DNA from 3 places in the Peribacillus sp. YIM B13472 genome. Region 2 is predicted to be linked to each of the others. Evidence: riboswitches for the same ligand, from Rfam matches in the RefSeq annotation. Region 2 holds a riboswitch; each other region holds the start of a gene.

Region 1 (4,897 bases), on a different contig from region 2:
TTAGCAAAGAGTATTGTAACCAGCAATATTACGCTCACGGCAATGTTATAACCTCTATCCGATGTTCCTCCAAAGAAGTTTGGGAATATGGATAGTAAAAGAGTGATAATAAATCCTATTTCAACTACAAACATGACAGGATTACGAACCATTATTCTTGGATCTAACTTTTTAAAGGCATCTTTTATGGCTTGCCCGACAATTTCCTTATTGAGAGTCCTTTTACGCGTTGTACTCATTGAGAATACTCCTTTTCTACATTTATCTAATTGTGAGCCATTCTGCTACTGGTCCGAGTGCAATGACTGGGAAGAATGTCAAAGCCCCAATAACTATTACCGTTGCCAAGAGAATGACCAGGAAAGTGCTATTATCTGTCTTAAACGTTCCAATCGTCTCTGGAACTCGTTTCTTTGTAAGTAAAGAACCTGCTACAGCGATTAGTGCAATCATAGAAAAGTAACGGCCAAACAGCATAACTAAGCCGGTGGATATATTCCAAAATGGAGTGTTATCCCCTAAACCTTCAAATCCGGAACCATTATTAGCTGCCGAAGAGGTAAACTCATAAACAACTTGCGAAATTCCATGAAAACCCGGATTAGAAATAGCTGAAGTGCCCATTTGTGTAGCTAAAGCAATAGCTGACGGAACTAAGATGATTAATGGATGTAGAAGAATGGTAATGGCTATTAGTTTCATTTCCCTGCCTGCAATTTTCTTCCCTAAAAACTCCGGCGTTCGTCCAACCATCAACCCGGCAATGAATACTGCCATTATTGCGTACATAAGGATGTTAACCGTCCCCACTCCATCACCGCCAAACACACAGTTCAACATCATTTCTGCCAATGGCACTAATCCGCCAAGTGGAGTAAGCGTATCATGCATATTATTAACTGTACCTGTAGTAGCTGCTGTCGTAACGGCTGTAAAAAGGGCACTCTGTGCAATTCCAAACCGCACCTCCTTGCCTTCCATACTTCCATTCTCTTGAGAAATCCCTATTCTCTCCAATGATGGATTTCCATTTTGTTCGCTGAAATACGTAACACCTAAGAACACAAGGAACATTAATCCCATTGCTGAAAAAAGAATCCAACCTAGTTTCTTGTTTTTTGCCATATACCCAAACGTTAAGGGAAGAGCAGCAGGTATCAGAAACATGGATAAAATCTCTATTATATTGGTGAAACCATTAGGATTCTCAAAGGGATGGGCCGAGTTGACACCAAAAAATCCACCGCCATTTGTCCCTAAATGTTTAATAGACTCTAACGCAGCCACTGGCCCACGTGCAATATTCTGCTTCGCACCTTCCAATGTAGTTGCAATGGCCGTAGGATCAAGGGTTTGCGGAACCCCTTGAGATACTAGGACAAGACCGATTAAGATAGATAACGGCAGTAGTACCCGGGTGATGGAACGAATTAAATCCACATAAAAATTTCCCATACTGCGCTGCCCGGTCAGGCCTCTGAAAAAAGCCATACATAACGAAAGACCGGTAGCCGGTGTCGTGAACATCAAAAATATGATGACGACCATTTGCGATAAATAAGAAAGTCCCGATTCCCCGCTGTAGTGCTGTAAATTGGTATTGGTGAGGAAGCTTACAGCAGTATTGAATGCCAATAATGGATCCATGTTGTCTATCTTACTAGGATTACCTGGTAAAACTACTTGAAAGCGAAGTATCATGTACGAAATAATAAACATGACTAAATTACTCAATAGTAGTGCCTTTACATATTGCTTCCAGTTCATATCACCGGTATTAATACCAGATAATTTATAAATGCCCCTTTCTAACCATCCAAACATCCGATCTTGTTTTGTTGTTTCAAGGGAATAAACATTAGCTAAATATTTCGCCAGTGGTATTGCCAGAATAATGACGAGTGCCAATACCAGACCGATTTGTAAAAAATCCATTTGCATTTCCTCCGTTTTGTAGCTATTAATATTTTTCCGGGTAAATTAAAGCATGAATTAAATACAACGAAAGTGCTCCAACAATAAATAATAAAAACATCGTTTCTACTCTCCTTTTTCTTCTATAACTTTGTTACAAAAATGGATAAATCCAAAAAATGATAAGAATGAAAAAGCTGTAAGTGAAACTGATATAAGATCCATTGACGTCTCTCCTTCCAAACTATAAAAATTTCAAACAATTAAAATGTACTCACCCCCTATGAGTTTCTTAAAGAAACTAGGTTCCACTTGTTAGCAGCCAGTTATAGCTGTAACATTCTGGTTTACTGAAGATGACAAAATCAGCTCCCATTTTTTTATATAGACTAGAATATTGTTGATCATGAGTGACAACAAACAACCTCAAAGATTTGAACTCTGAAAATAATCTCACAAGATTAATTCCATCAAACAGAGAATTAGGGAATAGATAAACACAGTTATCCTGCTCTGAGTTTTGAACCATTATTCCATCACATTCCTTCAGGTTCCTTGTAGGCTTAAACCATTCTTCATCATAGTCTACAGATTCTACGTTACTTGTATCCGTGTGGGTGGCCCCTATACTTTCCTTTACAAATTTGAATAATTTTCCTTTTCCAACAAGCAGTACTTTCCCCATACAATTTCACCCCATTTGTACTTTCTCTTATTTATTTTCAATCTGCATTCTTTCTGGGGAAGAGAAGCCTGCCAGTTGAAAACATAAAAAATAGACCAATGCTTACTCTTTCCCCATGTATGCAGCCATGCAGTAGCTATCCATATCCCCAGCGTTAATTAATACATTCACGCATCGGTTATTGGATGAATTGCAAAGCAAACATATAAAATTGGAGAAAAAGTACTCATTGGTCTACTTATCACCCAGCAAGCTTTACAGCGCTCTGTGCGATCTGTCTTCCAAGAAACCTTTTCATTTATAGGCATAATAAAAAGACCTACGGAAATGACAGGTTGCTATTTTGCTACAAACATAACAAAAAAAGCCTCCTGAATTAAGGTGGTCTTATGACCTCCTTCGCTTTAGCCGACGAAGTTAGCTGACGGGTAGGATGGCGAAAGAGTATCTCATCCCTTCTGCAAATGCAGAATTAACCCCAAAAATAGTGGGTCCTCCGTTCTCAATTTCTTGAGATTTGGCCGATATCAAATTGTTATTTATGTGGATTATTCTACGCTCATCATTAAATGTTTGTAAACCTCATAAAATCACGATATTAATTCAAAATCGACCATATACAGTCATTTTAGGCCAAATTAGTCAGAAAAAACTAACTTTGCTTAATAATTCTAGTGATTACAAATTTTTTATAGGTTTATAAACTTACATTGACAATAACTAAGGTTGGGTATTATGATAAATCCCATAAATTCCCGAGATAAAATGGAGGCATTATGTTAAATCCAAAAAAGAAACTTGAAGCAGAAATAAGTGCAGCATTTATTAAGTTCCAGCGTGATCTGATAGGCAGAGGACCACAGGAAGCAAAAACATATATAATTAATGACATGTTGATTACTCGTTTTAAAGGTGTCCTGACTGTGGAAGAAAAGCATCTTGTCAGTCACAATTCCGGCAAAAAACTTGTAAAAAAAATGCGCTCGCTTCTTCGTGAAATGTACACCAAGGATTACGAAAAAATAGTTGAAGATCAAACTGGATGTAAAGTTCTTTCCTCCCATAGTGATATTAGCACTAAAACAGGTGAAAGAATTGAAGTTTTTATACTGGATAAAGACTTAGATAGGTACTTAGAAACCATCAAATAATACTGTTTAAATTACATGAATTATCATTTTTTTGTAAAATTTATATATATTTTAGATTAATAGATTGTATACAAATTTTTCATTACATTGGGTTTTACTTAAACTAAACACCCCGTTAGCCACACATGCATCGCAAAATCGGTGCTGCACCACAGCGAATAACAATGTGGTTTCAAAGTACATAATATTTAATAGCTGGCGAAGAAGGTCTTTGAACTATGGTGCCTTTCCGCCCATACGTTAGTCTGACTCCGACACCCACGGTGTACCGACTGGCGCGCTTTATAGGGGTAGCACTCATGAGAGATTAATCCTTATTGCATTTAATCTAAGAAGAAGGAAGATCGATTAATTTTGTTTTAACTAATTCTATAATGACCACTCAAAGGCTGCCTTTTTTTATTATCTTTTTACTGGGTCTTTATTTGCTTTACTTTAGATTTTGAGTATTTTTAATTTTCATGGGAGTTGCATAAGGACATTTTTAGGTTTTGGCTGGAATGTATGACTTGTTTAATGATCGCATTTAAAAGGCCGCCAATTGGCGGCCTTCTTATGGCGCTAACGCACCCGTTAGCCATCCATGAAGCGCAAAAAATCAGCGTTTCACCACAGAGAATGAAAATTGGTCTCTATGTCGATAATGTTTTAATCGCTGGCGAAGAAGGTCTTTGAACTATGGTGCCTTTCCGCCCATACGTTAGTCTGACTCCGACGACCACGGTGTACCACCGACTGTCGCATCCTCCATGGGTAGCACTCATGGGAGATTAATCCTTTTTTGGTCGTCGCGCTAGCCTCTACTTAATTTGCTATGATTGGAGGTTTTTGTTTAACGATTTACCAAACTCAATCAGATCACTCATAAGGCTCAGCATTTTTTTAAAAAAGTATTTTTCTGGGTCTATTTTTGTACGCTCTTTTTTGGGTTAAGACTATTTTAATTTTCATGGGAGTTCAATAAGAAAGTTCTATTTGGAACTTTTTGGTCTATCCCATAACAATCTTTTCTTTGCCAATCATCCTGCATTCCTGTGGTATGTCATAGGTACTCTCATATATGTTGAGTTTTGATAACGCTATAAAAAAATGTTCATACTATAGAAAACAACGAATACCGAGGTGGGTTTTATGCTTGATTCATGGA
Region 2 (4,897 bases):
CAGACCTCCTATCACCATCCCTATCGCTTGAGGGAACAACGCTGACCACCCGTCAACATCAAAAAGACGGGCCACGACCACATAAACCAAATAACCGAATGTCGAGATGAGGAGAATAACGATTCCTTTCTTCAAGTTTCCCGACTTGCCCTCTTTCGATTCTTTATCTTCCAAGGAGGTCAAGACGATTCCTATAATAATGAAGACTAAAGCCAAAACGCCTAAAATAATCGATTTCATTGTAGACCATTCGTTAAAAACTATGACCCCGAATAAAGTGGTTGAAATGAGCTGCAATCCTGTTGATATTGGCATGGTTTTGGAAACTCCCATTAAATCAATGCTCTTAAGCTGATTAGCTTGTCCAACAGCCCAAAACAATCCAGATACGACTCCGACTCCAAACACCAGGAGTGACAATTTAATATCTGCGAAAATATAAACACCAATTGAAAAAATCAAGGCTCCAATCGTTGTACCTAGTGTTTGACTATAGGGTCCACCCCCGAGTTTCACATTAAATAAAACGATGCTTCCCCAGAATAATGCCGGCAAGAGAGCTAATAATATATCCATTTACAACCCCCATATATGTAAGTTCAAAATTAAGCAGGAAATTTCATTTTGTCTTCTTAATATGTTCGCATTATTTGAATTGACCCTTGGTAATTTTATGAAGTGTTTCCCCTAAAGTAGTGTTCAACACAAAAAGGGCTGCAGACACAGCCCTTTTTAATGATACTGATTGATGCTAGCCACCATGTTGATGATGTTGCATGTCCATTTCCAAATCACCAGCGACTTTGAAATAATGACTTTCCCAAACAGCTGTCGTTCGGATAATGATGATGGGGAAAGTTTTATATTAACATTAATTAAAGCTTTAAAAGAGGAAGTATCCCCACATCTTACTGCAAATCCTTTTTATTGTACGGGCTTCATAGTTACTGTAAATTAATGAGTTGGTAATGAATGTTCATACTCAAATATCGGCAGCGTAAGTTACTGCTGAATTTTTTATAAAGATTAGAAAAAAAGCAAACCTTATGTAGGTCTGCTTCTTTTCTTAGATAATGGAACTTACTTCTTCAAATGATAGGGCACTGTCGCAACAACTACATTTCTTCTATAAAGCAAGTAGGCCTTAATCAGTAAACTTGATTGGTTATGAAGAATATTGTGCCAGCCTTTCTTCGGAATAAATTGCGGGATTATTACCGTAACTTTATAGTTGGATTCCCTCGCTTTATGTTCAACTGTATCTACAAATTTAGTTAATGGCTGTATGATACTCCTGTAATAAGAGTTTAGAGTCACAAGTCTAACATCTGGTTGCCACTTCTTCCATTTTTCTTCGAATTTTTTTTCATCTTCTCTTTCAAAAGAAACATAAACGGCAATAACCTGATGTGCTGAAAGAGATTTAGCATAATTTAAGGAGTTCTCAACCACATGAGTTATACCGGCCACAGGTACGATAATGATATTTCCTTCAATTGGCAAGATCGGCTCACAAGTTGTAATCCTTAGTTGGTCACCAACTGCTTCATAATGCTTTCTGATTCGATGAAAAATTAACAGGATAATAGGTAGAAAAATCAAAACAGGCCAAACCTGAGTAAACTTGGTCAAGAAGAATATCATCGTGACGATAAAGCTAATAATTGCACCAATTGAATTAATGGTTAATTTCAACATCCAGCCTTTTGGCTTTTCGCGAATCCATTTAACAATCATCCCGGTCTGGGACAGAGTAAATGGAATGAATACCCCTACGGCATAAAGCGGAATGAGATTTTCTGTATGTCCTTCAAATGAGACTATTAAGATGATGGATGCAAGTCCCAGTATGATTATTCCATTGGAATATCCTAATCGGTCCCCTCTAATCGTAAACGCCCTTGGTATGAATTTATCTTTTGCAAGATTCACCGCAAGCAAGGGGAAAGCGGAATAGCCAGTATTGGCAGCAAGTATCAAGATCAATGCAGTCGTACCTTGAATGAAGAAATACATGAAATTCCGGCCAAAGATCTCTTCAGCAATCTGCGAGACGACCGTTACCTCTGCGCTAGGAACAATGCTTAAATAGTAGGCTAAGAATACGATTCCCGTAAATAATACTGCCAGTAGGGAACCCATAGCTATTAAAGTTTTTGCAGCATTATTCGGGGCTGGGTCTTTAAAGTTCGGAATCGCATTGGAAATCGCTTCAACTCCTGTCAATGCGGAGCTTCCTGATGCAAATGCTTTTAGCAGTATGAATAAACTGATGCCCGCTACTGGAGTCCCGATTGGCGCGTGTAATTCGGGTGAAACTCCTCCCGTCAGGATCTTGTAAGTTCCTACACCAATCAAGATGAACAATGCTAAAACGAATAGATACACCGGATAGGCCAAAACAGAGGCCGACTCCGTAACCCCCCGCAGGTTCAGGATTGTAAGCAGAATGACGAAAATGATGGCTATGCCTACATTATATGAATGAAGGCTGGGAAAAGCGGACGTGATGGCATCCGTACCTGCAGAAACACTTACAGCCACAGTTAATATATAATCCACCAATAAGGATCCTCCAGCTATCAGCCCTGGATTGACTCCTAAATTGTTTTTTGAAACCACATATGCCCCCCCGCCATGAGGATAAGCAAAAATGATTTGTCTATAGGACAAGATCAATGCAGCCAATAGTAACAATACTCCGATGGCGATGGGTATGGAATACCAGAATGCCGCAGCACCGACCGTGATCAGAACGATCAATATTTGCTCCGGCCCATAAGCAACCGAAGACAAAGCATCAGAAGATAATATCGCCAAAGCCTTTGTTTTGTTAAGCTTTTGTTCACCAAGTGCATTTGATTTTAAAGGTCTCCCAATCAAGAACCTCTTTATAGAAGATAACATCAAGTATTCACCACCATATTAAATTTATAAGTTTATGTTACCCAGCTGTAGCAAAAAACAAGACAAACAGAAAAATGCCTACAAGTCATAGCTAAATAGACCTGTAGACATCAATTTTTTTGTCTAACAAGCTCCACTTTCCTTCTCATATAACGCTTACGAGGTTAGCTGTCGGATTCGGACCTAAGAGTAGCCCTACCTTGAAAGGATTCACCCCTTGGATTGTAGTAACAATCCCAATACCGGGTCCCCCGCACCATAAGGTTTAAGCGATTTAGAAATATGAAACTGTTGATTATCATACTCCCGTGAAAAGGAAAAGTAAATGAAAATTTTGCACAGAAATATAATTATTTTTTGTATGCGAGGTTTTATTCTTGACGTATATTACATAAGTCATGCAAACACATGGTTCGAAGGGAGGAAAGGAGGTAAGTAAACGTCTAAAAAGAAAAAAATCAGGGAATTGATGAACAAAAGATGGTCAGAAAAGGAAAAAATGATCGCCACATGGAGATCGTGAAAAACGAAGTGAAGCGATCTGCCCCCAGCTTGAATCATTAAACTTGATTTTCGCTTTCCGATTCCCCTTTAATTCTTACAACCGGGGGCATTATCCCACTGATCCACCTAATTAGTTCCTTCCTTCTTGAATTGGTCTCAAATTGCTTTTTTTAAAGACAAAGAATTTCTGGCCGATATAGTTAAGAACTGTGTAAAAAATTGCTCCTATCAGCACAGCCACATTTTGTTGTATGGGTAAATGAACGGATCCTTCCATTGATTCTGCAATAGCTTGGCCTAAAGAATATGCGGCGGAATAACAAATCAGGATGACGCAAAAGAAACGTGCAACTCCTCTCCGCCATTCTATATCACTTTTAAAGGTATAAGTCCTGTTCAAAAGAAAACTCGTTACAGCTCCCGTACCATTACCGATAAAGGTGGAGACCCAGTAAGAGAATTCAAGAACATTCATGAGAAAAAGCATGATGGAAAGTCCAACCGCTGTATTGACTATCCCAACCAATAAAAAGCGGATAAAGGAGTTAGTGTGTTTTAGATAGTTTTTCAATACTGTTCCGTTCATTGTCTAGTTGCTCCCGTTTTTTTAAATCGAGCGGATTAAATAGATCCAGATCAACTATATATTTAGGCCGGCGTTTGGATTCATTGTAAATCTTACCGATATATTCCCCAATCAAGCCGACAGCAATCAACTGTAGTCCACCGATCAACCATATGGAGGTGATTAATGAGGTCCATCCAGTTTCGGTCTGCCCATAAAACTTTAACCATAAAAAGTAAGACCCAAAGAGTAAGCTAATGAAAAAGGAAAAACATCCTAGCCATAATACAAGCCGAATCGGTGTAACTGAAAAGGAAGTAATGCCATCAAGCGCAAAAGCAACCATCTTCTTAAATGGATATTTCGTTTCCCCAGCCAATCTTTCTTTTCGGTCATAATAAACAGAGTCCGTCTTAAACCCAATGAGCGGTACGATCCCCCGTAAAAAAAGATTCGTTTCATCAAATCGTTCCAACTCCGCGATCGCCCTTTTACTCATTAGCCGGAAATCGGCATGATTATAGACAAGGTTAACCCCCATCTTGTTCATCATTTTATAAAAACCAGTTGCAGATGTTCGTTTGAAAAATGAATCAAGGTCCCTTTTCTGGCGGACACCGTATACAATTTCACACCCTTCATTGAATTTCCGAATGAATTCAGGGATGACTTGAATATCATCCTGTAAATCTGCATCAATGGAAATCACACAATCCGAGGCTTCTTTGGCTGTAAACAATCCTGCCAGGAGTGCATTTTGATGTCCTGCATTCCGGGAAAGCTTTAGCCCACGAACAAGTTCATTATTAATCGTTTCCTTATAAATGATCTTCCATGTTTGATCTTTACTTCCATCATCAACCAATAGAATTTTACTTTGACCAGAAACAACGTTTTCTTCTACTAACCCCCTCACCAATC
Region 3 (4,897 bases), on a different contig from region 2:
AACCAAATAATTATCCATATTATAGTAAAAAATATAGAATTGGAGGAATTGATCATGGATAAAGTTAAAAAAAGCTTTTATCATTCATTCTTTTCACGGGACCGCTTCCCCTGATGCAACTAAAAGATTAAGTCTATGGCAATCAGAGAAATACGCATTCGAAAAATGTTTATATCAGGATGATTCAATCCTTGATATGGGATGCGTTACAGGAAGAACCACCTTCGCACTATATAAAAAAGGATTCCAAAATATAACGGGAATCAATCTAACTCCTGACATGCTTACTGAAGCCGAAAAAATAGCCATGAATATAACACATGGACATCCCCTTTATCCTTGGAGATGCAACGAACCTCCCTTTTCAACGACTCATCATTCGAAAAAGCAATCTTCGCTTTTAATGATTTAATGCAAATTCACCAGCAAAAAACCGCACATTGGCTTTAAAAGAAATCAACCGTATTTTAAAACCAGAAGGACTCTTCATTTTCACAACACATGACCGGGATAAAAACGAAAATCATCTGAACTTCTGGGAACAAGACGAAATGATTCGGTGTGGAGGCAAATAAGATGAAAGGCTTTATGAGTTTGGGATATTTTGATATCCGGAAAGACTTAAGAAGATACTTACCTCCATATCCCTACTCAACTTGAATGAAGGAAACAGGGTTTACAGTCATCGAGAGCTTTTACCGAAGTGAAATATTCCATGAAAACGATGATGTCAACGTTTTCTCTTCCGATTGCCGCTTCTGGATCGCCCACCGGAAGAGAAAGCGCATTTTAATTCAAAAAAAAAAAATCCAGAGTGACATTTCACTCTGGATTTTTTTATTAAGAAACTTGCTCTAATTCTTTTTTGGAAGGAGGGTTGAATTGACCTTCCCATTTAGAGATGACGATTGCTGCAAGTGAATTACCGATAACGTTTACTACTGTACGTCCCATATCAAGAATACGGTCGATACCGGCAATAAATGCTAGACCTTCAATAGGAATACCGACAGTTCCCAATGTCGCTAAAAGAACTACGAAAGATACACCCGGTACACCCGCAATCCCCTTGGACGTGATCATTAACACTAGCATTAGCGTAATTTGCTCATACGCGCTTAAATCGATTCCGTACATTTGAGCGATGAAGATAGCTGCTAACGCTTGGTATAATGTAGAACCATCAAGGTTAAAGGAGTATCCAGTCGGAATAACAAATGTAGCAATATGTTTCGGACAACCCGCTTTCTCCATTTTTTCCATGAGTTTCGGAAGAACCGCTTCTGAACTTGCAGTAGAGAAAGCAAGAATCAATTCTTCTTTTAGAAGTTTAATCAACGTAAAGATATTGAATCCGACAAATTTCGCAATAAGACCAAGAATGACTATTACAAAGAAAATCATTGTTCCGTATACAGAAAGCGCTAACTTTCCTAGCGGAATTAAAGATTCCAAACCGAACTTGGAGATCGTCACACCGATTAGTGCAAATACACCGATAGGAGCGAATTTCATGACCATGTTAGTTAGGTAGAACATTCCTTCAGCTGTACCTTGGAAGAAGCGGAATACTGGTTTACCCTTTTCACCGATGGCTGCAATACTAAGCCCAAACAACACGGAGAAGAAAATGATCGCTAGCATATCGCCTTGTACCATAGCTTGAACTGGATTGGATGGTACAATGTGAACGAGTGTATCCACGAACGATTCATGCTGCTTAGTTTCTGCTGTATCCACATATGTTGAGATATCAGTTTGTTCCAGATTATCCATATTCACACCAGCACCAGGCTGGATGATATTCGCTGAAATTAAACCAACAGCAATCGCTATCATAGTTACTACAACAAAGTATGATAATGATTTAGCACCCAGTTTACCTACCGCTTTCAAATCACCTACACCAGCAACTGCAACGATAAGGCTTGAAACGATGATCGGCACTACAATCATTTTAATCATTCGTAGGAAAATGTCTCCGAATGGTTGTAAAAAGTTTTGGGCCGTCTCGTTACCATAAAAAATGGCACCAACGATAATCCCTAAAATTAAACCAATGAAAATTTGGCTAGCTAAACTTAATTTGAATTTCTTCATTTACTTTCCTCACCTTCCATAAAGTCTTTGATGCAAAAACATTTTTGTCTCGGTAAGGGAAACAAGATACTAATAAAAGAAAGTAATTTTTCTTTTTTGAAAAACTCTGTCTTTACGCCGAAAAAAAAGACACTTCATGTGTCGATTTCTTATTGGCGTGAATATTCACACATGTTCCCTTAAAGACGCTGACGAGGTTAGCTGTCGGGTTAGGAATTGGAAACACAAAGCCCTTTCATTTCTGAATTCACCCCTAGCGGATAATATCCACAAAAATGGGTCCCCCGTTCTTGGAATAAGATTAAGCGAGTTAACTTATAATAAAATATTATACTAAAAATGATAATCTGTAAATATTTATTCGCATCCGTACTTGAAAAAATCTTTAAATATGTCTGAATATTCTGTATTAATGGCTATTGTATCTATTATTACTCTTCCCGATTTTTAATCACATAAAGTTATATTGATATAATTACTAAATAATTTGACATCACCTCTCTTGTTGAAGGAACAGTTATTTTTCCAAAATGCCAAGTAACAGATATCTTACTTTTTCCCTAGAGGTGAATTTTTTATAAGTTGCAACTTTCACTTTTTCAAATTGAATCGGAGTAATAAAATTAGAATGGTTCTTCGCTGCCACATTCGGCTTCATCAGGATGACGTCACCTACTGACGGTCCCTTTATGATTTCTTGCTTTCCTTCTGCTTTAAGCCCTTTTGTAATATAATGTTTATCCACATATCCTTTTTTAGTCAATTTGTAAATATAAGGCTGTTTTTGGTAATGTACCGCCTCTATAGGAACGGAGGGTACACCTGCTTTCTCATTGGTTATTACTGTAAGATCCACTTTGGATCCCACCAACAAAGGTTCCGTTTCTTCGCCTTCCGGCTCGATTAAAGCCTGAAATGGAAATCTGTTATCTTTTTTTAACGACGGCTCTTCAGCTGGATAGGAATGGATACGGCCTATCGTTCCTTTCAATGCCTTTTTTGAATCAGAGGAACTTGCTTTTATAGTCATGCCCACTTCAGCCTTTTTCATTTCCTCTTCGGAGAATTCCCCTTCAATTGCCATATTTGTTGAAACAATGGATATGATGGGATTATTCAGGTTTTTATTGATATTTTTAACTACACCATCAGCCTCGCTCGTCGTCACGATCGCATTGGACTGCTCCTCAATTGAACTTAATTTAGCATCAAGCATTTTCACTTTTTCATTCAAACTGTTTCTTTCCAGTTCCTGCTTGTACATTTCTTGCTCAATGTTACTTTTAATAAGATCCGTCGAGCTTGTTTTTAAATCAATACTCAAGTTTTTTTCCACCGATTCATCAATGGCCGCTTTTCCAGAATCACTGGCCAGGGTCCCTTGATAAGACCTCAACTTGCCTATGTATTCTTCAATCCCTGCAATTTCTCCCTCTGCTGCCGTTTTCTCCGCTTCTAAATCCGCTTTTAGCGCATCAAGTTCGGTCGTCGTATACTCAAACAACGAGGAGCCAGCCGTAATCGCATCGCCTTCATTTACAAGGAATTTCTTAAAATCATTTTTCTTGGTATCGAAATAGATATCAAACTCTTCTACAGGTTTAATTACCCCATTTGTTTGAATAGTATCCGTAATTGTATCTTTTTTTACCTTTGTCCAGGTTTCAACGAAAACAGTTCGTTCCACTTTGCTTTCATTTTTTTCAAGAAGGTATATGTTAACGGTTATTAAGACTATCGACGCAATCGAGACCGCTGCTATTTTCCATTTTCCGCTCATTCTTTTCACCCGCCTTATACAAATACGCCTACTTGGATGTATGCTAAAAAGGCTTTAACAAACCATGTGGCCAGATAGAATAGAACAATCATTAAAAGGACCAAATAATTATTTCGTTCTGAAAATTGCTTTAAATAAAAATATTGCAGAGCAATAATAAGAAATTGAAAAATGGTGATTTCGCTGAAAAAGTGAATGAAATAATCACTTCTGAGAAAATACTGACTGATGATCCCCAATGAAAAAGGATTGGCATCGCTGCCTATATCCATTAAAACGAATAGAGGAATCAGTAATATTTTTTCCAACAATTGCAAGCCAAAAAGAATCATTTGAACGATGACCAATTTTATATATGGGATATCAGTAACGATCCAAAAGAATAGAGCTGCTAAAAATATGTATATGGAAGGGTCGAGAATGCCTGTTATTATACTGCCGCTCAAAATCAGCAACTTTGCTGCTTCGAATTCATTGGCACTCATCGTCGTGATTTCTTTGGAAAATGATTCTGAACCAATGCCAAAATATCCCCCAATGGCGAATAATATAAGACTAAGAAAATATAAAAATAGTAACTTCAATCCAAGCTTTGTGACTGCCTCTGCATTTTGCAGCTGATAACGACTCCGATAAGGCTCTAAAATGCCCTTTAACAATCTGACCTGGTACACCATATGTGGTCCTCCTGCAAAAAATGATATTTCATCATATATTTTATCTTATTTTGGAAACAATTGCAGAAATAAGGGATGAATATACAAAAAAAACACATAAGCCTTCCCTTCAAATATTATCGCCACACTAATTTTGTGTTAATGCTGACAATTGAAAGAATGTCTTCTTCCCTCCCTTATACTTTTCTAACCCCCGCTTTTGAAACTCATTAACAAATGAAAAAAGAGGCTATACGCCCCTTTCGTTAACCCCTTCATATATTCAACAAATAATCCTTCATCATTAAGATAAGTTTTGAACTCAGGGGACTTCTTTTATCATTTTTTTCCAAAAATAACA

The links. A riboswitch is a leader RNA that binds a small molecule or an ion and turns the genes downstream of it on or off. The one in region 2 is predicted to bind cyclic di-AMP.
Region 1: it holds a riboswitch for cyclic di-AMP, as region 2 does, so the genes downstream of both, ACFX4I_RS25155 (hypothetical protein) here and ACFX4I_RS15280 (APC family permease) in region 2, are expected to answer to the same signal.
Region 3: it holds a riboswitch for cyclic di-AMP, as region 2 does, so the genes downstream of both, ACFX4I_RS24085 (cation:dicarboxylate symporter family transporter) here and ACFX4I_RS15280 (APC family permease) in region 2, are expected to answer to the same signal.

What each region holds. Positions count from the first base shown of each region.
Region 1 covers NZ_JBHZPG010000054.1:13,057-17,953, forward strand. Annotated here, with positions in the region: gene kdpB (potassium-transporting ATPase subunit KdpB) at 1-239, opposite strand, end outside; gene kdpA (potassium-transporting ATPase subunit KdpA) at 262-1,935, opposite strand; gene ACFX4I_RS25150 (potassium-transporting ATPase subunit F) at 1,961-2,035, opposite strand; gene ACFX4I_RS25155 (hypothetical protein) at 2,216-2,599, opposite strand; cyclic di-AMP (ydaO/yuaA leader) riboswitch at 2,991-3,132, opposite strand; gene ACFX4I_RS25160 (Na-translocating system protein MpsC family protein) at 3,376-3,750, shown strand; gene ACFX4I_RS25165 (hypothetical protein) at 4,255-4,425, shown strand.
Region 2 covers NZ_JBHZPG010000018.1:76,378-81,274, forward strand. Annotated here, with positions in the region: gene ACFX4I_RS15275 (RhaT/GlcU family sugar-proton symporter) at 1-576, opposite strand, end outside; gene ACFX4I_RS15280 (APC family permease) at 1,081-2,907, opposite strand; cyclic di-AMP (ydaO/yuaA leader) riboswitch at 3,045-3,189, opposite strand; gene ACFX4I_RS15285 (GtrA family protein) at 3,542-3,997, opposite strand; gene ACFX4I_RS15290 (glycosyltransferase family 2 protein) at 3,957-4,897, opposite strand, start outside.
Region 3 covers NZ_JBHZPG010000047.1:24,143-29,039, forward strand. Annotated here, with positions in the region: gene ACFX4I_RS24080 (class I SAM-dependent methyltransferase) at 197-412, shown strand; gene ACFX4I_RS24085 (cation:dicarboxylate symporter family transporter) at 841-2,100, opposite strand; cyclic di-AMP (ydaO/yuaA leader) riboswitch at 2,272-2,418, opposite strand; gene ACFX4I_RS24090 (efflux RND transporter periplasmic adaptor subunit) at 2,618-3,880, opposite strand; gene ACFX4I_RS24095 (hypothetical protein) at 3,895-4,557, opposite strand; gene ACFX4I_RS24100 (TetR/AcrR family transcriptional regulator) at 4,812-4,897, opposite strand, start outside.